DNA from 3 places in the Paenibacillus sp. FSL K6-1122 genome. Region 2 is predicted to be linked to each of the others. Evidence: predicted binding sites of a transcription regulator. Region 2 holds the regulator's gene; each other region holds the start of a gene.
The links. The regulator LexA, encoded in region 2, represses DNA repair genes until DNA is damaged. The targets are predictions, from matches to a motif close to CGAACATATGTTCG.
Positions count from the first base shown of each region.

Region 1: the regulator LexA is predicted to act here: its motif matches at 2,451-2,464, upstream of NSQ20_RS12160 (DNA polymerase IV).
Region 3: the regulator LexA is predicted to act here: its motif matches at 2,415-2,428, upstream of recA (recombinase RecA).

Region 1 covers NZ_CP150272.1:2,662,750-2,670,925, reverse strand. Annotated here, with positions in the region: gene NSQ20_RS12175 (hypothetical protein) at 1-346, opposite strand, end outside; gene NSQ20_RS12170 (hypothetical protein) at 474-839, opposite strand; gene NSQ20_RS12165 (YolD-like family protein) at 823-1,188, opposite strand; gene NSQ20_RS12160 (DNA polymerase IV) at 1,185-2,441, opposite strand; gene NSQ20_RS12155 (stalk domain-containing protein) at 2,586-3,089, shown strand; gene NSQ20_RS12150 (hypothetical protein) at 3,138-3,422, opposite strand; gene NSQ20_RS12145 (SLOG family protein) at 3,435-4,055, opposite strand; gene NSQ20_RS12140 (AbrB/MazE/SpoVT family DNA-binding domain-containing protein) at 4,307-4,570, opposite strand; gene NSQ20_RS12135 (hypothetical protein) at 4,609-4,899, opposite strand; gene NSQ20_RS12130 (hypothetical protein) at 5,302-5,505, opposite strand; gene NSQ20_RS12125 (hypothetical protein) at 5,498-5,728, opposite strand; gene NSQ20_RS12120 (hypothetical protein) at 5,982-6,569, opposite strand; gene NSQ20_RS12115 (hypothetical protein) at 6,544-6,795, opposite strand; gene NSQ20_RS12110 (hypothetical protein) at 6,830-7,102, opposite strand; gene NSQ20_RS12105 (hypothetical protein) at 7,354-7,557, opposite strand; gene NSQ20_RS12100 (hypothetical protein) at 7,571-7,819, opposite strand; gene NSQ20_RS12095 (macro domain-containing protein) at 7,831-8,176, opposite strand, start outside.
Region 2 covers NZ_CP150272.1:4,224,150-4,232,325, reverse strand. Annotated here, with positions in the region: gene NSQ20_RS19085 (hypothetical protein) at 1-153, shown strand, start outside; gene NSQ20_RS19080 (adenosine deaminase) at 217-891, shown strand; partial or broken gene NSQ20_RS19075 (IS3 family transposase) at 1,040-2,340, shown strand; gene NSQ20_RS19070 (hypothetical protein) at 2,445-2,756, opposite strand; gene NSQ20_RS19065 (aldehyde dehydrogenase) at 3,488-4,789, shown strand; gene lexA (transcriptional repressor LexA) at 4,894-5,520, opposite strand; gene NSQ20_RS19055 (LysM peptidoglycan-binding domain-containing protein) at 5,817-6,194, shown strand; gene NSQ20_RS19050 (DUF896 domain-containing protein) at 6,290-6,499, shown strand; gene NSQ20_RS19045 (hypothetical protein) at 6,625-7,134, shown strand; gene NSQ20_RS19040 (HAD family hydrolase) at 7,163-7,954, shown strand.
Region 3 covers NZ_CP150272.1:2,804,931-2,813,106, forward strand. Annotated here, with positions in the region: gene pgsA (CDP-diacylglycerol--glycerol-3-phosphate 3-phosphatidyltransferase) at 303-890, shown strand; gene NSQ20_RS12995 (competence/damage-inducible protein A) at 998-2,254, shown strand; gene recA (recombinase RecA) at 2,498-3,562, shown strand; gene NSQ20_RS13005 (regulatory protein RecX) at 3,845-4,582, shown strand; gene rny (ribonuclease Y) at 4,893-6,434, shown strand; gene NSQ20_RS13015 (TIGR00282 family metallophosphoesterase) at 6,589-7,383, shown strand; gene NSQ20_RS13020 (stage V sporulation protein S) at 7,501-7,761, shown strand; gene NSQ20_RS13025 (dipeptidase) at 7,847-8,176, shown strand, end outside.

The DNA of each region.
Region 1 (8,176 bases), 1.6 Mb from region 2:
CCATATCTAAGAATGGAAATGCTAAACTCAAAGACTTTTTAATTCCTGACTGGTTTAAAGAACCGAGCAAAGCAAGCCTTTTTATCTCCAAAGGAGGATCAGCAAGAAAAGAAACTTGATCTGCCTCAATTTCAGAGTATGGCTTGACCTTGTGTAACAAGTGCGCAGAACCTTGATTTCTAAGAAATTCCTCCACTCTCGTTTTAAGGTTCTCTGGGAGTTCATTATTTGCATTTGATACATATGCGACCGCTGTTTTATTTGTTGCATTATAATACATTCTGACAAATCGTATTTCCTCAAAAGCACTAGTCATTGAAACTTCATACCATATCCTTGTGCCCACAACAATTCCCCCAGTAATAATGTTATTAGTATTTATTCTCTATATAAACTCAATACTCCTTCAAGTTAAATCTTTACTTTATAATCATATTGTATTATTTTATTGTAATTAAGTCAATCATTATATTTCACTTTAACTCTGTTATATCAACTCTCATATACTCGCTGAGGATAAGTGTTATGTCCACCTTGACCTTACTCCACAACAAAACCATTTTCTGAGTATAACCTCTAATTGAGTACTCAATCTTTAGACTTTCACTGGTCTTAGTTAAATCGATGATTTTTATGTCTTTATTTTTTAGGTAGTTTTTCAATTTGTAGGTCACGGCAGTAACTATTGCTTGTATCTTATCAAGGTGATCAATATAAACAGTTTTCAATTTCATATCTGAATTAGCCATTTGCTTCTTGTCATGCTCAATCGAACTCATTAAATATGGCAACTCAACATATCTTTTGACAGCCAACAACTCTTCAGGTGTCTGTTTCAAATGTATCTCCTCCTTCATTCAATCTTACAGAAACTAAGTCATCAAAATTGAAGAACTCATATCCCGTATCTGTCTCAAGCTTTATTCTCTTTCCAGAATTGCTGACCGAGGCAACTATACCTTTAACTGTCCTATTCCCAAATTCATTAAAAACTTCGATGTCTGCCTCTATAGTGTAACTCAATGACATTCGCAAGTTAAGTGACATAATTTCAATTTCATCTTCATGTAAAGATGGCTTTGTTCTTATATTGTCTCGTGATCGATGTTCAATGATTCTTTCTTTATGTTGTGGCAACATCATACGACTTGATTCCCACAATCCATTTGCTTGCAATTTTTTACTCATTTATAATGTCCCCCAATTTTATTTGATCTGTCTATGGCCTGACCAGCGGATGTAATTGAACTTGCCCGTAATATTGCAATATCACCAAAGCGATCCTTGATGTCATCCATTACTTTGTCCACCGCTCTCTTCTGTTCCTGATCATCGAACAATGACAGTTGATATGTCTCAGCATTGGAAAGATTGGATAATGATATCCCAACTCGTCTCACGGGTTGACCATCCCAATGTTGCCGAAAGATCTGTTTAGCTATCTTACACACATCTACCGTTATATTAGTGGGATCTTGAAGTTTAACCTGTCTGCTGAATCCAGTTGGATGATCAAAGTCCGCACCAGATAAACTCATAGTAACCACACTACCCATTAATCCTTTTTTACGTGCACGTCTACATACTTCGGTACAAATATCTTGAATCACAACGTCAATCTCCCACTGCTCTGTGTAATCTCTAGGGAGTGTCATGCCATTACCAATATCCTTTTGCACACTATGAGTATTTATGGTTACCGGAGAATCATCTAGTCCGTTAGCCACTCTCCAAATAACCTCACCATTAACACCCCATTTGTTTCTCAATTTTGATAAGGGTGTATTCGCAAGCTGTCTTATTGTTCGAATCCCCATTTTCCACAAGTGTTTTTCCATTCTTGAGCCAATGCCCCACATATCACGAATTGGCTTATCGCCTATATGTTCATGTAGTTCTTCTTTTTTAAGAAAGAATACACCACCTTCAATTTTCTTTGCGATCATATCACAGCAAAGTTTACTCATCACCTTGTTGGTTGAGATACCAGCTCTCGCATATACACCCGTTTCATTGTAAATCTTATCTTGGATCTGTCTTGCCAAATCAATCGGGTCGTTGCCAAAAAGGTGCAACGTTCCAGTCACGTCACAGAATAGCTCATCTATGCTATAGGGCTCTACTAAGTCAGTAAATTCCTCAATTATACTCATAATTTGAGTCGAAACCTCTATATATTCTTGCATATGCGGTCTTACAATGATCAACTCAGGACACTTTTGAAGTGACTGCCATAATGGTTCAGCGGTTGATACGCCTTTCGCTTTAGCTAAAGGACATGCAGCAAGTATTATTCCTGAACGTCTTGCTGGATCTCCTGCAACTGCCAATGGTTTGTTTTTATACTGTGGCATTTTAGCCTTTTCCACACTGGCATAAAACGATTGCATGTCGATTAACATGATTGTCCGCTCTTTCTTAGCCACTATTATCACTCCCATTATCAAATAAGAACGTTTGTTTGTATAAGTATTATACACCGAACAGACGTTCCTTATGCAACAGGAAATTTTTGTAGTTCATATAGATATTTAAGTTGTATACTACAATAAGCAATCTATTTCACATAACAGAGGAGAATTACGATGAAGGACAAGTTAAAGGGTTTGGTCATAGGTATTCTGATCGGATCAACAATTACAGGAGCAACAGCATTTGCAGCCACTACCACACCGATTAAAGCAGTAATCCAGAAAGTCAATCTTTACGTAGATGGAAATAAGAAGTCCACAACTGATGCAATAACGTACAAGAACACTACATATGTACCAGTAAGAAGCATGAGCAGTGCGATCGGTGAGAAGGTTTCATTAAAAGGAGATAGTCTTTATATCGGCAAGCAGCCGAAATATATTGTAAATGAAGACAATGCCTACAAGTACGTATATTCGAAAATTAAGAAGGACGTAGATAAATTCAAGCTTGGGATGATGGATGAGGGTTATAGCGAAGATGGAAAGTATTTTGTAATTAGAGTATATGAAAATCATCCTGAGTACATTGTCACTTGGGGATATTATTATGTTGAACTGACTAATGGCGTAGTCTACAAGTATGATATACCTGAGAATAAGCTGGTAAAACTATAGGGTGGATTACTCCACCCCTTTTCTTATTAAAACTTGTCTTTCATCAAGTTATTTCTCTGTAATTCCTTTAATAAAACCTCCATATGTAGTGATGGTTTCTAGTGTAACCTCAATATCATAGGTTTCGTTTTTAACTGGATTAAATGAATCAGATGGATCTAGAATCCAACCATACTTATGTCCATCTGAGTTTTTAAAAATCATTATATCACCCTTTTGTGTGCTGATTGTTTCTATGTATGTCTGATTAAAAACTATCTTTCTGTCTTTTTCGCAACCAGTAAGCATTATCATTGCTACTACCAATAATAAAACACAAATTCTATTCTTCATTTTTTATCTCCTCTATCCGTTAAACCCATATGTAATGTCTAGTTCAAAGTCATATTGCGGCCTCAAATTGTATAATGTCTTACCTACTTTTCTAATATATCTACAGCAATTGCCCGTACCGCCTTTTGTCCCATCCCAAGTTGAAACGATAATCCTGCTCTGATCTACCATATACTCATTACGTTTCTGCATCTTTGCTACATGATAATCACCAATGGGTACACCTTCGACTTTATATTCTGGCAACTCGTCCACATAAACAACCTCATCGGCTACTTCAATCATCTTTTTATACCAGTGTTGAGTTTCACGATCAGTCCATTTAATTGCTTGGTTCTTAAAAGGAACAGCTACAACATTTTTGATACTTGGATATGATGTATTTTTTAATCCCTGTATGGTCCAAAAGGCAATCTGGTCAAATCCTATTGCTCCACCAGATATAAACCGTTCAACACCATCACTCTTAATGAGTTCTTCTAAAACTGGTTTCAACTTGCCACTTATGTATTTAGACTTTTCATCTTTTAGGCTGTAACAATTCCCTAACTTAGACGGTCTGTGACCCGTGAATGATACCGTCTTACGTTCAAGCTCCTCCTGTTCTCTTCGCTCTTCACGTCTTCTACTCATCTCTTCTTTGCCCTTTGGAGAATTTAGATATGCAAAATCAACTATTTCCCTCAGCTCCTCTTAAGCAATATTGAATCTTCGCAGAACTGCCACTACTATAAATGATCCCATCATCCCGTAGAAGTATATTTTATGCGAAAATCTCATCCTGTTTCCAAAGGTAATTAAACGAACGGGAATATATGCAAAAATCATTGTGAGTAACATCCACAGTGCCGTATTCAAATAATTATTCAGAATATAGAATCTCCTTACGATTTGTTTTTTAGTTCAATTTCGTATTTATTCATTTCTTCGGCAATATCGGAATTGAAGTTTTTAAATTTATTCCACAACTCTTTGTAATCAATCTCATCAATCTCATGTTTTCTAACTACTATTTGTGAGTTTTGATGATCAAAGAACAGTTCTAAAGGATCATTCTGTATGATATTCATCATTTGTCTTAATTCTTTCGGAATCACAACTCTACCTAAATCATCAATACGTCTGACTATTTTTACTTTTTTATTCATTACTTACTGCTCCTTTTCTCTTCAAATGTTCATTTCATCTAATCTTCGCAAATAAAAGTATCCTCTTCTTGTGTCATCAGCTCATTGCTAATTGGTTTCTCATGGTTGCTATAACAAGAATTGATCTCATATTTAACTTTTATCTCCTTGAATCCATATTTACTGCTTAATTCTTCAACAATGACATGGTGGCTACAATTATTATCTGCATCTTCAATTATCCTATTGTACATCTCACAAAATTCTTTCTTACTAAATTCAGTGTCATGTGAAAGTGTAGTGTAAAAATAATCTTCATATTCGTTATCTGAGATTGTATAATAAAACATCCTTGACTACTCCTTTTAAAATATGTATTTTATTCAAACTTTTAGTTTCCTACCACAAATCGGACAGTAATTTACTTTCACTCCATATAAGGAATGTGAAGCGCTTCCTCCGATAATACTATCTTCCAAATAATTGACACTGTTGATAGTTACACTATAATCACTTAATTGGGCCTTCATTAAAGGCTCTCTATCTACGAATGGCTTGCCACTACAGTATTTACAATCTTCTTTAAATGCTTTGTCTTCAATAAATTTTATAACATCTTCTATTGCCTGAATTCTGCCTTCAGCCCTATAAGAATCCTCAGGCATGATTTGATGATAGTTAAGTACATCCACGACCTTTTTAGCGCTATTAGAGTAATTGATTGCCCATTCAATTATTTTTTCGATCTGAAATCACTCCGAATCTGTTGCTTTTTTATTTTTTCTCGTCTTAATTTGAGTATCATTGAAAGGGATATACTCACTCGAAGGCATCCAGAGCCACCTTTTGGAGTATTCATCAAATAAAAGAAATTGTGTAAGCCCATTTTCAAGCTGTTGTACGCTATAAACTTCTTTTACCAAAGTCAAATTGTAGGTAGGTGTCACTTTAAACATTTTCTGTAGTCTCCTCTAAATCATCCAGTTCGCAACATGAATCAACATAAAGATCAAAACTCCGCAAGAACACTGCTTCGGCATCGGTCAATTCTTCGTCTTCTTCCAGTCTATCGTGCAACTCATTGGCTAAATCAAAAAGTGAATTCATCATTGAATCAAAGCATTGGTAGTTGTAATCTTCTTGTTCTTTCATTAGTAAATCCTCTTGTTCTTTGTTCATTGTTTAGTCCTCCAATATTATATGCTTATTATTTATTTGTTATTGATCTTTCGCACTCTTTCATTCCGCAGTCGATTTCACTCTGCGTATCTAGTTCATTTGCCACCAGATTAAATTCATCAGCAATACCTTCAGGTCCTGAGCACTCCATGTGTTATTTGTTAAACTGATATTGCTAACAAGTCGATACGGAAATCCGATTTGTTTTACTATTTTCCCTTTTATGAATCTCCCGTTAACCTTTATCTCAGTACTAAACATTTGAAACTCCCTCCTCGTTTACCCATTCTAATTTGTTTGTTTCGTGTCTATCCTTTTTATGTTTGAGCCCCAGTTTCCCCAGAACATAATCATAAAATGGCTTATAGCTATAGTTATCTGTTCTGATATCTTTAGTTAAGTATGAAGTCATATCTGATGGATGTTTATAGTAGTGAACTCTTAAGTAATATCTTTCTCCATAAGCATCTCCACCCAGCACTCTGACACACAATTCAGCGTATTTATTTTCTGCTTGAGGAATCCATACGTATTGACGCGAATTGAAGCTTCCGTCTGGATCATTTCTCATTTTCTCAAATTGATAAAGACAACCATCTTTAATTTCATATGTATATCGTTCATTATCTGGAGCATAGTTGAAGCTCTTTGGGATTTCGTATTGAACACCATTTATATCTGCTGTTTTAAGTTTACTATTTAATCGTCGTTCTTCCGTTTCAATCTTATGTTTTAACTTGTACATCTCTTCGCCAATACCCTTTTTTGCTGTTTTGCTATTTACATTCCCGTAATCCATTTTTGCTTGTTCATACTCATTCTTCATTTCTATTAGCTGCATTTTTTGCCTCCTCTTTTGCTTCTCCCTTATCAATCCAATAGTCTGGGTAGTCTCTACGTAATACTCGCATACCTAATGTCTTCTGTAGAATATGTATTCCCTGATGAAACTCATACTTATCGTTAGGGTGACTTTGTTTCAAACTTATAAATCCATTCCACGCAGCAACTATATGATTAGCAAACTCAAACTCCTTGTCAGTCATACCACCATTACTCAAGTCCATTCAAAACCTTTTTTAATTTTATGAAACACGCATTTCACTTAATTAACTCATTCAGGCGAGCCAAGTTAGTTCTATACTCGTCCTCATTGGTAGCTTTCCAATTAATTTCTTCTGTCCACTCATTCAATAGGTCTTTAATGGGTTCTCTGTATAAAATTTTGATAAAAATATCTTGTCCCTCAATCACAAAAGCAAGAAAATAATTATCTCCATAAAAATACTCCAGTATCTCTTTTACTTCATCGTTGTAAATTGGCGTTTCAACTACATCCAGAGAATCATAAGATTTCATTCCTATATAATACAAATTAATTCCTCACTTTCTAATTGAAATAGACCTTTTACAAGATCGTATAATATGCCTCTAGGTTGCTTTCAGTTAGCTTAATAACTTCGTCAGAATGTTTACCATACTGATCGCAGTGTACTATTGCTCCGTCTCCATATCTTCTTGTGACATACCACTCGTTATCCTGTGCGTAATCAGCTCTTGCGACTACTCCCGTAGGAAGCACATCTAATAGTCCAGATAAGGTCAACATCATTTCTCTTCTCCTCTCAATCGTATAGCACGAATGTCCCTCTTGGGGCAATTTCAATTTGACCAATGAAGTCTCTCTTTTCTAAATACTCAATATCAAGACTACTCCAGTAACCAATCAATCCATCTACAGCAGGTGAAATATACTCCACAATTCCCAATTTATTAAGTACTTGTTCACACTTTTCATAGTCTTCAGAAAGTCTAATTATGTATTCCATGTCAACCTCCTTTTTAGTTTCCCACAAAGCAATCTTGAATACTTTTGCGCACTTGTTCTTTCATGTCCACACCTATATCTAAGTCCCACTGGTTTATGTAAATACATTTCCAGCCAATGAAGTATTTTCTTTTCTCAAAAATCTTTAACTTTTGAACATTTTTATAGTAAGTCGTTTGACCTTTAGTATCTGTGATTACCTTAACTTCGTTGATTTTTACCATGTACCTCTTGCCATCTTCGTTCCAGTGTTTTTTATACATTTTGCTCACCCTCACAACCTATATAGTGTTACTTCATAATCACTGAACACTTCTTCAATAATCCCATAGACAACTTTCCAATCCCCATTAGCTAGTCCGCATCCAATGTTATATGGTAAGGCGACTGAATGACCAAATTTTTTAGCACGTATTTTCAATGATTCAAGTGCAGCTTTCAAAGCGGCATAATCTGTGTATACAACATTCTTATTTCTTCCATATGTACTCTGTCCAAATATATTTGCTATAACTCTCTTATTATTCACCTTGGTCGTCCAACATAAGCCCAGTAATCTATCACCATATTCATGACATGCCAACTGGTAAAATGGATAAGCATCTGGGTATTTATGTTTG
Region 2 (8,176 bases):
GTTCTTTACTTTATTTTAACAGATTCTCCGCCTGGCGAAGCTCCAAATAATCCGTTCTGGGTTTATTTGTTTATTCCAATTGGTGCTATTGTGATTACATCTTTGTTTGATTACGTAATCAAATTCGATTTTTTTAGAAAAAAGAAAGATTAGAATTGAATGGAGGACTAAAATGATACAAACAATGAAAATTGCTAAAACATTTTAGCCGGAGTCATGTTTTCTACATCTATCTCAATTCCAGCATTCGCTCAAGATCAGGCAAATTCTTTCCCAGCACTTCAAGTGGAAAATAGCCTTTTAGAACTAGTCGAAAGTACAACCGATAATTCCATCACTTTTAAAGACGGTTCTACATTAATTCAATATGACAGCTATTATATTGCAACAGATTTAAATGGTAAAGATAAGTTAAAAATTACAAAAGTTGATGAGACTAAAGTAAAGTATGAAAATCTTCAAACTGGCGAAGTGAATTATGCTACAAACGAAATAAAACCTATTCACGAAGATCTCAGTTTCTCGCCACAAGCATTAGCAGACGGTTATGTATATAAAGGCAAAGTAGAAAATTCCACAGAGATAATATATGCAACTGCTTCTGCAATAGCAGGTATACTTGCTTCCTTTATAGGAGGACCTGTAGGTGGTAGAATAGCGGGCATACTTGTAAGCATCGGTGGTTATTATGTTTCTAAGGATGCACCCAGAGCCTATTGGGTAACAAAAACATATACTAGAGATGTTAAGCATAGTGATTTTAATGCGACTTTATTCATCAGGAAAGACCATCATTATTACAAATATCATGATTATACCGATTTTATTGATACCGCTTCGACAATCCAGACTTGCCAACCTTTTGGTTGTGGTCCAGTAAACGAGTATTAATTCTTTTATGTTGTGGGATAGAAAAAGCCGATTAAAGTTAAAATGTACCCTATAAGATGGACACTTTGAAAAAAGCCCATCTTATAGGGTATTTTGTTTATAATGAAAAAAAAGAGGTTGGAGCGGAAATGTTACGACGAAAAGATTACTGACAAAGAAAGAACAAGAACTGCTAAAACGGAATCCAAATGTAATCGCTGTTAGCGAAAAGGCGATTACGTACACCGATGAATTTAAGCGCCATTTCATTGCACAAAATGAACAGGGGAAACTGCCACGAGACATTTTTGAAGAAGCAGGCTTAGATGTTGAATGTATTGGTTTGGAGCGTGTTCGTTCTTCCGGAAAACGTTGACGTGCTTCGTATCGTGAAGCGGGTGTAGAAGGCTTACAGGATACACGTAAAACAAATTCAGGTCGCCCATCGGAACGTGAATTAACATTAGAACAAAAGATTGAACGATTAGAAGCAAAAAATCAATTGTTACGAGCGGAAAATGAACTGCTAAAAAAACTCGATCTACTCGAAAGGCAGATGTTGAAAAAGAAATAAAAGTGGCACCAGAGCTGAAGTTTGAACTCATTTATCGGACGATCTGAACGTATAAAATGAAACGGTTAATCAGCTATCTATGCGATGTTATGGAAGTATCACGTTCTGGATACTACAATTGCTTCTCTGAAAAATCAGTGCAGAAGCGTGTAGCTAAAGCCAAAACAGATAAGATTGTAAAGGCGTATCATTTTCGTGGACGAAAAAAAGGAGCACACCAAATCAAAATGACGTTAGAAAATCAGTACAAAATGACGTTCAACTTGAAGCGGATTCGCCGGATCATGAAGAAATTTGAGATCATCTGTCCCATTCGAAAGTCTAATCCAGCCCGTAGAATGGCAAAAGCAACGAAAGAACATCGCACTTGTCCAAACGAATTACAGCGCAATTTTAAGCCAGGCGAGGCGGGAAAGGTGTTATTAAGCGATATCACATATTTAACGTAAAAAGTCAATAAACGTGCGTATTTATCGACGATTAAAGACGCACAGACGAATGAAATTTTAGCGTATGAAGTTTCTTCTTCGTTAAGTATAGGAATTGCGCTAAACACGCTTCGTAAATTACAGAAGCATCGCCATTTAACCAAAGATGCGTTGATCCATTCTGATCAAGGCTTTCATTATACGAAACCACAATTCCAATCCGTAGTGAAGAAAATGGGATTAAGACAATCCATGTCACGTCGAGGCAATTGTTGGGATAATGCTCCCCAAGAATCGTTCTTTGGGCATTTTAAGGATGAAACGAATATCAAAGATTGCGAAACATTAGAAGAAGTAAAACGAGAAATTAAGAGTTATATGACGTACTACAATCATTATCGAGGGCAATGGAATTTGAAAAAGCTGCCGCCTGTAAAATACAGACAGCAGCTTCAACAAGTTGCCTAGTTTTTTTTCAAAATGTCCTTTACAAAGGGTACACTTTAGAATTCAGAAGCCTTCTTTTAGTATTGTTATATTTAATATACGTGAATTTTATTGTGATGACAAAATTACTCCATTTTCGTTACGTAACCTTCATAGTTTCCGTAATATAATCCGTTTGAGTAGGTAGTAGATGCTAGATTGAGTACTCCATACCAAACTCCATCAGCATAAGTATATGTCTTTGGAACATACTTCGCATCTCCATACTTATTGTTAGCATCTGAATATCTCACATATTTTTGCGTCGCCTGAATCGTAACACTTTGTGCAGTTACAGAACCTTGAACAGAAGATGAGGCAGAAGCAAGTGATGCTGGAACAGCAATACTTGCTACTATAGCAGTGAGCGCTCCAATTGTGGCTAGTTTCTTTTTCATGTAAATACCTCCTAAATTTTTTTGAATGAATTATAAAACTTTACTTTCTAAAAATACCATATAATTCTATGTAAAATTATGATATATATTACATTGTGATTTGTATTTCTTCCCCTACAGATCTACTAACGTAACTTCCAAAAATTCCTCCAACTGATTAAATAGTATATCCAATCTAAACAGATTTGGACGATCATGAAATGCAGCGGATGAGTGAGATACTAGATGACTTTTTTTAATAGAAGTAGTACAAGTTGATTTGATATTATTTAACCCTTTCTTCGAAGACAGCTCTCAGATGTAGTTGTTGGATTAAAATCTGCTCGTTGTGAAGTTGTGGCCGGGAATGGATAAATCATCTGAAAGCAAATTGCCAAAACATGTCCCCTGATTCTTCTTCACTTGCCCACGTAACATTTTTGTGTTTATCTGTGACCAAGGCTTACCTTTATAACAAACATATTCGTTCGTCGATTTAGATAATCGCAAAACTCACTTTTCATTAATATTAAACTGTCTGAAGCAAAAGATTTAAATCAAACTTCCTTAGAAATTCTGATAGCCATGAAATAGAAAGGAATACTAGCATTCACTCATTTAAAATTCCAACCATCGTTCAAATACATACAAATGGATGTTTCATTTGTATGTTGAAAGTTTCATATAGAAGAGGTATACTTTAATTAAATTTTAAACAATTTAATTTTAAATAATTAATTGGAGATGTTAATATGGATCAGGCTAAACAACTTGTGACAGAACAACGTACATTTTTTTATACAGGACAAACTAAAAATATCGAGTATCGGATTAATGCACTTCAACAGCTTAGAAAGGGAATTGAAAAGTATCAGCAACGGATTCAAGATGCACTTCGGGCAGATCTGAACAAATCTGAGGCGGAAGCTTACGGTTCCGAGATTCGCATTGTTTTGGGTGAACTGGATTTTGCATTAGAACACCTGCAGGAATGGGCTGCACCAAAACAAGTCCCAACCAATTCGGCTATGCCGGATGGTGTGAGCACCATTTACCCTGAACCATACGGAGTGGCTCTTATTATTGCACCTTGGAACTATCCTTTCCAACTGGCCTTTGGTCCACTGATTGGAGCAATTGCAGCCGGTAACTGTGCAGTTATCAAGCCTTCTGAATTAACACCAGCGGTATCTCGTCTGACATATGATCTGATTCAGGAGATCTTCCCTCAGGAGTATATCGCCGTTATGGAAGGGGAAGTTGAAGCCAGTACAGCATTGTTGAAAGAGAAGTTTGATTATATTTTCTTCACAGGAAGCACAGGTGTTGGTCGCATTGTTATGAAGGCAGCTGCGGAGCATTTGACTCCTGTAACCCTGGAGCTAGGGGGCAAGAGTCCTGCTATTGTCCATAACGATGCAGAACTGAAGCTGGTGGCCCAGCGTATTGTTCGTGGTAAGTTCCTGAATGCAGGCCAAACTTGCGTTGCTCCGGATTATTTGCTTGTACATGAACAAGTTCATGACGAATTGATCAATCTGATTGGCGCAGAGATCAAAGATAAATTTGGGGATGATGTGTTACAGAACGCTGATTTCCCGCATATTGTCAACGCGCGTAACTTTGATCGGTTGTCGAAATTCCTCACAGATGGCAGAACGCTGATTGGTGGACGTTCTGTACGAGAGCAGTTGCTCATTGAGCCGACTGTACTTGGAGATGTGAACTGGGAATCAGCTGTCATGCAAGAAGAGATCTTCGGTCCGATTCTTCCTGTATTTACGTACAGTGACCTGAATCCTATGCTGGATGAGATTGTTCGCCGGCCAAAACCATTGGCGCTATATCTCTTCACACAGGATGAGCAGCTGCAGGATCAGGTTCTGAATCAAGTATCCTTCGGTGGGGGATGTATTAATGACACACTTTCTCATATGACTTCACACTACCTCCCGTTTGGTGGTGTAGGAGAGAGCGGTATGGGCTCATATCACGGACAACAGAGCTTTGATGTGTTCTCGCATCACAAGAGTGTTCTGAAACGCAGTGAATAATTAGCCGCTAAAATAACATAAACATGAAAAAAGAGGTTGTCCTGTTGATCAGGATAACCTCTTTCGTATTTCATTACATCTAGTTTTGTTACTCAAGTTAAATATTAATGAATATCTCGGAAAAGGCCAATGACTTTACCCAGAATACTAACATGTTTCAAACGTAAAGGTTCGAAGGTCGCATTCTCCGGTTGAAGGCGAATATGATCTTTCTCTTTATAGAACGTTTTCACTGTAGCTTCATCGTCTTCAGTCATTGCAACGACGATATCACCGTTATCAGCAGTTTGCTGTTGACGGACAATAACGTAATCTCCGTTAACGATTCCAGCTTCCACCATGCTATCTCCGACTACCGAAAGCATAAACACTTTCTGTTCGCCTACATAATGTGTAGGAAGAGGGAAGTAGTCTTCAATGTTCTCGGTTGCAGTGATTGGAACCCCGGCTGTAACCTTACCAACAACAGGAATACGTGCAACGCTATGAGCAAATTGATGAGAATGCTCAGATTCTTCTTGGCTCAAAAGCTCAATGGCTCTTGGCTTGGTAGGGTCGCGTCGGATCAAACCTTTTTTCTCCAAACGATCCAAATGTCCATGTACTGTTGAGCTGGAAGCCAGTCCAACCGCTTCACCAATTTCCCGTACGGAAGGAGGATACCCCTTCAACCGGACTTCATTTCGTATAAACTCCAGAATAGCCTGCTGCCTGCTGGATATCTTCGACATACCGTATCAACCCCATTTTAGTAACGTTTGGGAAAATTATAACATAGAACCTCCGTTCGTACAAACATAAGTTCTAAATAAAATAGCATTAAATCAGTGTTTTTTAGCTTATAGAACAGAAATTGTCCAAAAGTCAGAGCATAATACTGCAAATGTTTTGTAAAAGGACTTGAAATAAGATATTTCTCCTTCAAAAAAGAAGCGAACAATTGTTCTAAAAATCTATTGAACAAAACAAGTGTTCGTGTTATATTGATTCCAACAGATAGGAACAAACGTTTGGAGGCGGGTATTTAATGAGATATTCTACTTATCAAAGCATTTATGAACCAATGAATTCGGAACTGGTGAAGTCTAACATAGGGAACTACAAGAAGGTTTTAGCGCGTTTCAAGATTTCTTCATGGATGTTAAAGGTAGTCATTACCTCTATGATTATATTTATTGGATGCAGCACCGTTTTAACTGTATTTGCCGGCAATGAGAATGATGTTCTGCCTGGAGGAAAGATAGCTGTTTCACAAGGGGAAACATTATGGAGTATTTCTTTGGAACATAAACCGACGAATATGGATACACGTATATATATAGAAGCAATTAAGAAAGTGAATCAACTTCATACAACTTCCATCCAAGTGGGACAAGTACTAGCTCTACCGCAATTTGCAGAATAAAATGCACATCAATGAGTGTTAGCGCGTGTCAGCTTGACAAGCAGCCTTTATAATGGCAAAGTTAATATGACTTTGTATTTTTGGAGGGGACAAGCTTGGATATAGATAGTCTGGTAGCACGCATTAACGAATTGGCTCGTAAGCAAAAGTCCACTGGATTGTCGGAGGAAGAGCTTGCTGAACGTGCCGAGCTAAGAGAGATTTATTTGAGTAATATTCGCAGCAATTTCAGACAACAACTGGATACCATTGAGATTGTTGATGATGAGAATGACAAAGGCCACCAAGGCAAACTCAAACACTAACGAAACCTAATGATATCATTATGATATTTAGGTTTCTTCCTGTTATTTTGAGTGTGCAATTTATAGGGGGAAATGTTGGTTTGCAATTATGTAAGCCGATACAAAGACACATAAGGGGGATTCTCATGTCGCGTTCGTTCGAGAGAACGGTTAAGAAAAATTCCAAGCAGTTAAATCAGCAACGCAAAAAAAGTGGTCAACCAATCACAGGTACACCAGGTGAAGAAGTCTTTAAGGGACGCAGTCTTTTGTTCCCTATATTTTTGATTGGTCTCGCCTTTTTGTATCTGTTTATGAGCACGTTCCTTGTGCAAGCTCCAATGACAACTTGGGACTGGGTGACCATGCTGCTTTACGTATTTTTGGCAGTCATCTTCATGCTTCGTCGTCCATACATCAAGATTAGCAGTAATCGGATTATAACGACGAAGGGTAATCGTGAACGTTCAATTGGGGTTGACGATATCGTCAAATTCAGAATTGAACCAGGTACAGTTGTTATCGAACATAACAGTCGCGGGAAAAGATGGGTGTTCACCAAGTTATTGAACCGTTACGATACAGATGCGATTGCAGAACGTTTGCTGAAGTTTGCAAAAGCACACCAGATCACCGTGGAAACCGTCGAAAAGTAATTATTGCATAAAGGGGTAGATGATCGGAATGGCGTTAAAAGCGATTTTGTTCGACCTAGATGATACTTTATTATGGGATGAGCGTAGTGTTCGAGAATCTTTTCATGAGACTTGTCTAATCGCAGCGAAAGAGACTGGGGTTAAACCAGAAGAACTTGAAGAAGCTGTTCGTAATGAGGCACGTGGACTGTATGAATCATATGAAACCTTTCCTTTTACTAAAATGATTGGAATCAATCCGTTTGAAGGCCTTTGGGCTAACTTTACTGGTGGGGATCAACCTGAGTTTCGTCAGTTGGAACAACTTGCTCCAGTTTACCGTAAAGAATCCTGGCGTCGTGGCTTGTTGAAGTTGGGTATAGATCGGGAAGATCTTGCTGAACAACTTGCCGAGCAGTTTGGAGTAGAACGGAGATCCAGACCTCATGTATACGAAGAAACGATGGATACCTTGCGTCAGTTACAAGGAAAGTACAAACTGTTGCTGTTAACGAACGGTTGTCCTGCTTTGCAACAAGAGAAGTTGGATAGTGTACCTGAATTAACTCCTTTCTTTGATGAGATTATTATCTCGGGTAACTTCGGAAAAGGAAAACCAGATCCGTCGATATTTGAACATGCTTTGAGTAAACTGGGTGTTAAACCCGAAGAGAGTTTGATGGTTGGAGACAAGTTAACGACTGATATTCGTGGTGCTTTATCATCTGGCATCCAATCCGTATGGATTAACCGTGAGCATAAGACCAACAATGAAGCGTATGCGCCAGACCATGAAATAACACATTTATCGGAATTAAATCAGCTTATTGCTAATTTCTAAGCGGAATCAGTTATAACATCTTTCCTCAGCACCCTGAAACATTGGAAGCTTCAATGAACGATGATGTCGTTCTAGAAGTTACCAATGTTTTTTTATTTGAGCTTGTTGAGTAAATTACCTTGTTAAAAGAGATCTCCATTTTTTTTACTAAAAGTTATTGAAATTAGGGGGAAGCTGGATTAGAATATAACTAACATACTAGTATGACTAGTATTTAGATTG
Region 3 (8,176 bases), 1.4 Mb from region 2:
AAAGTGTTTTTTTGACACGGTATTGGGCGTATATTATACTAAGTGTGCATTGCTGGCAGTCAAGCATCAAGTCCAGTCCTCATCGTTTGCTGACTTTGTGAAAAGCAGTACATCTTCTGGAAGTCACCGGAACGTTTAAAGCGTTTTGCTTTTGAGCGGTTGACTTTATTTTTTGCGTTTCTACATAGTGGGATCATGTTAATATGGATTGACATTGAAACTGTACATTTCATGTTCCGGATGATGATAACGGGATTATGATGATTGTTTGGAGTAATGGAGGATATGAGGGAGGGCGTCTTGTGAATTTACCCAACCGGATTACGCTTGCACGAATTTGCTTAATCCCTTTTTTGATGGTGTTCCTGCTCGTGGATTTTCCATTTTATCCAGAGCCGTTGCAGCTTGGAAGCTTGTCGCTTCCGTATAATCAACTGATTGCTGCTGTTATTTTTATCATCGCCGCAAGCACAGATGGAATTGACGGATACCTTGCGCGGAAAAATAACATGGTTACCAATCTGGGGAAACTGCTCGATCCACTCGCAGACAAGTTGCTGGTTACTGCAGTTTTGATCTCGCTTGTGGAGATGGGCAAGCTGGATTCCTGGATTGCAGTTGTGATTATTAGTCGTGAATTCGCAGTTACCGGCTTGCGTCAAATTGCATTGCTGGATGGTTCGGTTGTTGCCGCTAGTGCTTGGGGCAAGCTGAAGACTGTAGTGCAGATTGTGGCGATTGTGCTGTTGCTGTTGAACAATTTCCCGTTTTCATACACGGGTATTCACGTCGATATTATCGCGGTATGGGCAGCAGCGCTTATTACTATCTGGTCGGGTATCGATTACTTTATCAAAAACAAAAATTTGCTTCATTTAACAAAAGCATAATGGTTTGTTCTTAAATGGGTAATCATGAAGGAAGCATTGGGTCAGGGGCAATAGGAAATTATCCTATTGCCCTTTGATCACTCACCACGTGTACAGGAGGATGCTCAATGAAGGCAGAAATCATTGCAGTTGGCACAGAGCTACTGCTTGGACAAATCGTCAATACCAATGCCAGATACCTATCCCGTGAATTGGCTGCGATGGGGATCGATGTATATTTCCAAACGGTGGTTGGGGATAACCTGAACCGACTTAGTGAAGCTATTCGCATTGCGCAGAGCCGTGCAGACGTTATTTTATTTTCCGGTGGCATCGGACCTACCCAAGATGATCTGACCAAGGATGCGCTCGCAGCTGTTCTTAACCGGAAACTGCATACAGATCGAATGGCAATGGACAAAATTGAGAGCTTTTTCAGAGATCGTAATGTGGATATGACAGAGAATAACAGACGTCAGGCGATCGTTATTGATGGCGGAACACCTCTGGCCAATGAAACGGGCCTTGCGGCAGGAAATGCGATTTCTGACAATGACAAATATTATGTTGTGATGCCTGGACCACCTAAAGAGTTGATTCCAATGTTTGAACAGGAAGTCAAACCTTGGCTGTTCCAGCATGTACTCACAGAAGAGATGCCGATCTATTCCCGAATGCTCAAATTCGCAGGTATTGGTGAATCTGCTCTGGAAGATCGACTTCTGGATCTGATTGACGCGCAGACAGACCCTACGATTGCTCCTTACGCGAGCGAAGGCGAAGTTACGGTACGTGTCTCCACAAAGGCTGCGAGTGAGGGAGAGGCGAAGCTGAAGCTGGATGCGATGGAGGTTCAGATTCGGGAACGTTTGACAGAACATCTCTACGCGAACGAGGATGTGCCTATAGAGTACACGATTGTAACCATGATGTCTGACATGGGGCTGACACTCAGCGCTGCTGAGAGCTGTACAGGAGGGCTTGTCATGCAAAGTCTGACCTCTGTACCCGGAAGTGCATCAATGCTCAAAGGTGGAATTGTTTGTTACTCCAATGAAATTAAAGAAAAGCTGCTGAATGTGCCTCATGATTATCTGGAAGGTGAAGATGCACCTGGGGCGGTAAGCCCTGAGGTTGCAAAAGTGCTTGCTGAGCAGATCCGCATGATTGGCGATGCTGATTTTGGCTTGGCTGTTACCGGTGTAGCTGGACCGGGATATTCGGAACGCAAACCACCCGGACTTGTCTTCATCGCTCTTGCTGAACGTGGAAAAGAGACGGAAATTCATGAGCTGCGTATTAATGGTAATCGCGAGACGGTTCGCATTCGTTCAGCCAAAGCGATTCTCTATCGCTTATGGCAAAAACTTGTGGCGATGGATTGATTAGTTAATAGCTTCGATTGCATTTACAGTTCCAAGCAAGTATAATTAAGGAAGACGGAAGAACCGTAGAATTAGGCTTTATAGCCTTGTTTACGGTTCTTTTTTCTGTTTAATGGAAAGTTTCCTTGAGGAAGAGGCGCCTCGGCCTTTACAAAAAAAACGAATGTATGTTCGAAAAAAAGCTTGGCAAACGTGTTAAAACAAGGTATCATTATCTTATAAACAGTAAAGGGTGTGAGCTTATTGTCAGACCGTCGTGCCGCGCTTGATATGGCGCTCCGTCAAATAGAGAAGCAATTTGGTAAAGGATCCATCATGAAACTGGGTGAGTCCACTCATATGAATGTGGAAATTATTCCCAGTGGTTCCTTGGCTTTGGATATTGCATTAGGAACAGGCGGCTTGCCTAAAGGCCGTATTGTTGAAATATATGGACCCGAATCCTCTGGTAAAACAACCGTAGCATTGCATGCTATCGCTGAAGTACAAAGAGCGGGTGGACAAGCTGCATTTATCGATGCCGAGCATGCTCTTGACCCGCAGTACGCAAGCAAACTTGGTGTTAATATTGATGAATTGCTTCTGTCTCAGCCAGATACGGGTGAGCAAGGGCTGGAAATTGCAGAAGCTCTTGTACGCAGTGGTGCAGTAGATATCGTCGTTATTGACTCTGTAGCCGCATTGGTTCCAAAAGCAGAGATTGAAGGCGAAATGGGCGATTCACACGTTGGTTTGCAAGCGCGTTTGATGTCTCAGGCGCTGCGTAAACTGTCTGGTGCAATCAGCAAATCCAAAACAATCGCAATCTTCATTAACCAGCTTCGTGAGAAAGTCGGCGTTATGTTTGGTAACCCGGAAACAACACCTGGTGGTCGTGCTCTGAAGTTTTATTCCACAGTACGTCTGGATGTGCGTCGTATTGAGAGTATCAAATCAGGCAATGACATGATTGGTAACCGTACTCGTATTAAAGTTGTGAAAAACAAAGTGGCACCTCCGTTTAAACAAGCGGAAGTGGATATCATGTATGGCGAGGGTATTTCGAGAGAAGGCAGTATCATTGACATTGGTACAGAGCTGGACATCGTTAATAAAAGTGGTGCTTGGTACTCCTACGAAGGCGAGCGTTTAGGACAAGGCCGTGAGAACGCAAAGCAGTTCATGAAAGAGCATAAAGATATTGCTGACATCATTGAACAAAAAATTCGTGTAGCCAGTAACTTGGTTACTGCAGTTCCTGCGCCAACTAGTGAAGAGCAACAAAAAGAAGCAGCAGAAGAACAAGAATTGTTTGAAATCAACGAGTAATCTCTCAAAACCTCTCTTGTAGGGAGGACCCTGAGGGTGTTCCCCACTGGACTCCGTAAACTTATCTGATTGAGCTTGGATCAATCTGGATAATGGATTGTAGTGGGAGTACTCGTGCTGTCTAACAGCCCCTGTCCCAATGGACAGGGGCTGTTAGCACGCTAACTGTGGAGTAAAGGCCGGGCAGAGTTCCCGGTCTTTTGTATTATTGGTGTTCTTTGTCTTATGTGAAGATGTGCTTGGCGTAGTCAGAATGAGAATGTTATGAAAGGGGAGACCAGAATGGATCAACATGACGAGGATTTATATGAAGAAGCAGAACAGGACGGCCTATCCCAATTTCCGGACAACGAAGAACTTATTATTACACGTGTAGAACGAACGAAGAGCAGGCAAGCTCGTTATCGAATCACTTTTGGCATCCACTCCATTACGGTTCTTGAAGATGTGATGATTAAATACAGGATGACTCAAGGTAATACGTTTATGAAGAAGGATCTGGAAGATATCATTCTAGCTGATGAGCGACAGCGGACGTATGCACAGTCTCTGCGTTTTTTGGAGCATAAGCCACGTACGCGCCATGAATTAAGTCAGAAACTTCGTCAGAAGGAGTTTGCTGCACCTTTGATTGAAGAGGCGCTGGATCGGCTTGAGCGGGAGAACCTGGTGGATGACGATCTATTTGCGAAGGAATGGACAAGACAGCGTATGGAGGGCAAGCGGAAGGGAAAACTGTGGATAAGGCAAGAGCTGCGTCAAAAGGGCATTGCCAATGATCTCATTGTTGAGGCACTAGAAGGGATCAGTACAGATGCGGAATTTGAGACTGCCTTGAGTGCCGGACGCAAAAAATGGAATCAGGTCAAAGGGGACGTCAAAGAGAAGAAAAATAAAACGCTTCCCTTCCTAATGAGACGTGGTTTTTCAATGGATATGGTGCGCCGGGTCGTGAATTGTTTAATTGAAGAAGATGAGGCTGGGGACCCTGAAGATGACGAAGCGTTGTTATGGGATTAGCAGACCAGAGTCTCTATACTGCATTCTCTTGACAATTTCTTTCGTCAAATACTAAAATGGACATGAGTCTGTAAGAAATGGACAACCCTTTTTCCTTCCAAAAAAGCGGTTTCGGTTTCTTAAGATTTATACCATTCTTAATTATGGGTTCGCTGGAAACAGTGAATAGTACGTGGAAACATGTACATGTGAAATGAAAATCGGCGGGGGATCGCCGTGAGTATTCGTTATTCCCAAACATATGTAAGGTTTGAAAACTGCAAATTAACCCAAGGAATGCCTTGGAGGAACCAACGAGGAGGTGAACAGTATGGAACCTGCAATCATGATCGCTCTCGTTGTGGCCGCGCTAATCATTGGGTTCGGAGTAGGGTATTTTATTCGCAAATCTCTTGCAGAGGCTAAAATCTCTAGTGCGGAACAAGCTGCCGTACAAATCGTGGAGAACGCGAAGAAAGAGGCAGAGGCACTGAAGAAAGAAACGGTGCTGGAAGCGAAGGATGAAATCCATCGCATTCGTGCTGAAGCTGAAAAAGACACTCGTGAACGTCGGAATGAAATTCAACGACAAGAAAGACGATTGTTGCAAAAAGAAGAGTCGCTGGATAAAAAATTGGAATCACTCGAACGTAAAGAAGAGCAAGTGGCTAACAAAGAGAAACGAATTGATGAGACTCAGCAGCAGATCGAAATGATTTACAAAAACCAGGTGACAGAGTTGGAACGTATATCCAACCTCACCATGGAAGACGCACGCAGTATCATACTGTCCAACGTAGAACAGGAAGTTCGTCATGAGACGGCTCAAATGATCAAGGACATTGAACAACAAGCGAAGGAAGAAGCGGACAAAAAGTCCCGCGAGATTATTACACTCGCCATCCAACGCTGTGCGGCTGACCACGTAGCGGAAACAACGGTATCTGTTGTTACCCTGCCAAATGAAGAAATGAAAGGCCGGATTATCGGTCGTGAAGGACGTAACATCCGTGCGCTTGAAACCCTTACAGGGATTGACCTCATTATCGATGATACGCCAGAAGCTGTTATTCTGTCGGGCTTTGACCCGATTCGCCGTGAAATCGCCCGTACTGCCCTGGAGAAACTGGTGGCTGATGGACGTATTCACCCGGCACGGATTGAAGAGATGGTTGAGAAATCCCGCAAAGAAGTGGATGAGCGCATCCGTGAATACGGTGAGCAAGCTACCTTTGAAGTGGGCGTGCATGGTCTGCATCCGGATCTGATCAAAATTTTGGGCCGGTTGAAGTTCCGTACAAGTTACGGTCAGAACGTCTTGAAACATTCCATGGAAGTCGCTTATCTGGCTGGACTGATGGCTGGCGAACTGGGAGAAGACGTAACTCTGGCAAGACGTGCAGGTCTATTGCATGACATCGGTAAAGCGCTGGATCACGAAGTGGAAGGATCACACGTCGAAATTGGCGTGGAACTGGCGAAGAAATACAAAGAACATCCGGTTGTAATCAACAGTATCGCGTCCCATCACGGAGATTGCGAAGCGACTTCGGTCATTGCCATGTTGGTTGGCGCAGCAGATGCGCTCTCCGCAGCAAGACCAGGCGCACGCCGCGAAACGCTGGAAACGTATATCAAACGACTGGAGAAGCTGGAAGAAATCTCAGAGTCCTTCGAAGGTGTCGAGAAATCGTACGCCATTCAGGCCGGACGCGAAGTTCGCGTTATGGTACAGCCTGAGAAGATCGATGATGCTGAAGCCTTCCGCTTAGCCCGTGACATCACGAAGATGATTGAGAATGAACTCGACTATCCGGGTCACATCAAAGTCACCGTCATCCGGGAAACCCGTGCGGTTGAATACGCAAAATAGAGCATTACGGAAAAGTGGCCGCAGTAGTGGGCCACTTTTCCTGTTGATAGCCTGTTAAAAGGCAACTACACATTATGGAGCATGAGATAGAGTCCTGCAAAGGTTCAACATTTGAAGTAAGAGGACTTTGCAGGAATTGAGGAGGCAGTAATCAATGAAAGTTTTGTTTATTGGTGACATTGTAGGTAACGTGGGACGTAAGGCATTAAAGGAAAATTTACCGTACCTGAAATCAAAGTATAAGCCACATGTGGTGATTGTGAATGGTGAAAATGCGGCAGCAGGTCGTGGCATTACCGGTGCAATCGCAAATGAGTTTTTCAACTGGGGTGTACATGGTATTACACTTGGTAATCATACTTGGGACAATAAGGATATTTTTGATTTTATAGATGATGAGCCCCGCATGATTCGTCCAGCGAACTTTCCACCAGGCACACCAGGACGAGGGTACACGGTTGTCAAAGGCGAAGGGAAAGAGCTAGCGATTGTCAATCTTCAAGGAAGAACGTTCCTGCCTGCTCTGGATTGTCCATTCCGTGTAGCTGATGAAATTGTAGATGAGCTACGCCAAGACCATAAATGTATTTTAGTTGATATGCATGCTGAAGCAACGTCAGAAAAGATTGCCATGGGATGGCACCTGGATGGACGTGCGTCTCTCGTTGTAGGTACACATACGCATGTACAGAGTAATGATGATCGGATTTTGCCTGGAGGAACAGCTTACTTGACGGATGCGGGCATGGTAGGACCTCGTGACGGCATATTGGGTATGGAGCGTGAGGCCGTGCTGCGTAAGTTCTACACCCAGCTACCTGTACGTTTCGTTGTAGATGATGGCAAATGGCACTTCCACGGTGTTTTTGTTGAAATTGATGAAGCCACAGGTGCGGCAACACGCATCGAAAAAATTCGTCTGACGGAGGACGAGTGGCGCATGGAATAGGGGTATTGTCCCAATTTGCAGGGAAACCCGTCTAAAAAGAAGGAATTTTTTTGCCTCCCGCGAATAACATCTAGTAAGTGGAAACAAACTTTCAACATTCCCAGGGAGGTACTTACCATGGATGTATTAAAAGTTTCAGCAAAGTCCAATCCTAATTCTGTAGCCGGCGCTCTTGCAGGGGTTCTTCGTGAACGTGGAAATGCTGAACTGCAGGCAATTGGAGCGGGAGCACTGAACCAAGCCATTAAAGCGGTAGCGATAGCCCGGGGATTTGTAGCACCAAGCGGAGTTGACCTGATTTGTATTCCAGCTTTTACAGACATTGTGATCGACGGCGAGGACCGAACGGCCATTAAGCTGATTGTGGAGCCCAGATAATACATGCAGTATGCATTGAACCTGTTTACGATGTAGACAGGTTTTTTTGCGTTTTTTTGCAATCACATATTGAGGAGGGTTTAAGATGTCCATGTCTGATTGGCGTGTAGCTGATTTTCACTGTGATGCACTGAGCAAAATTTTGATGCAGCCTGCCCTTTCATTTGAAAATGCTCCACAACTGGATGTGAACTTGCAACGTTTGAAAGAGGGGAATGTAGGATTGCAGGCGTTCGCCATCTATTTACCCGAAGTACTTGGCAGAGGCAAGTTTGAACATGTGATGGGGCAGTTGGAGATTTATCGTAGACGTGTGGAGAGAAGTCAGGAGCGGCCTGGCGGCACACAGACGTTGTTATGGCGTGAACAGGTGGCTCAGGTGGGGCAAACAGGGGGGCCGTGGGGATTAATCACA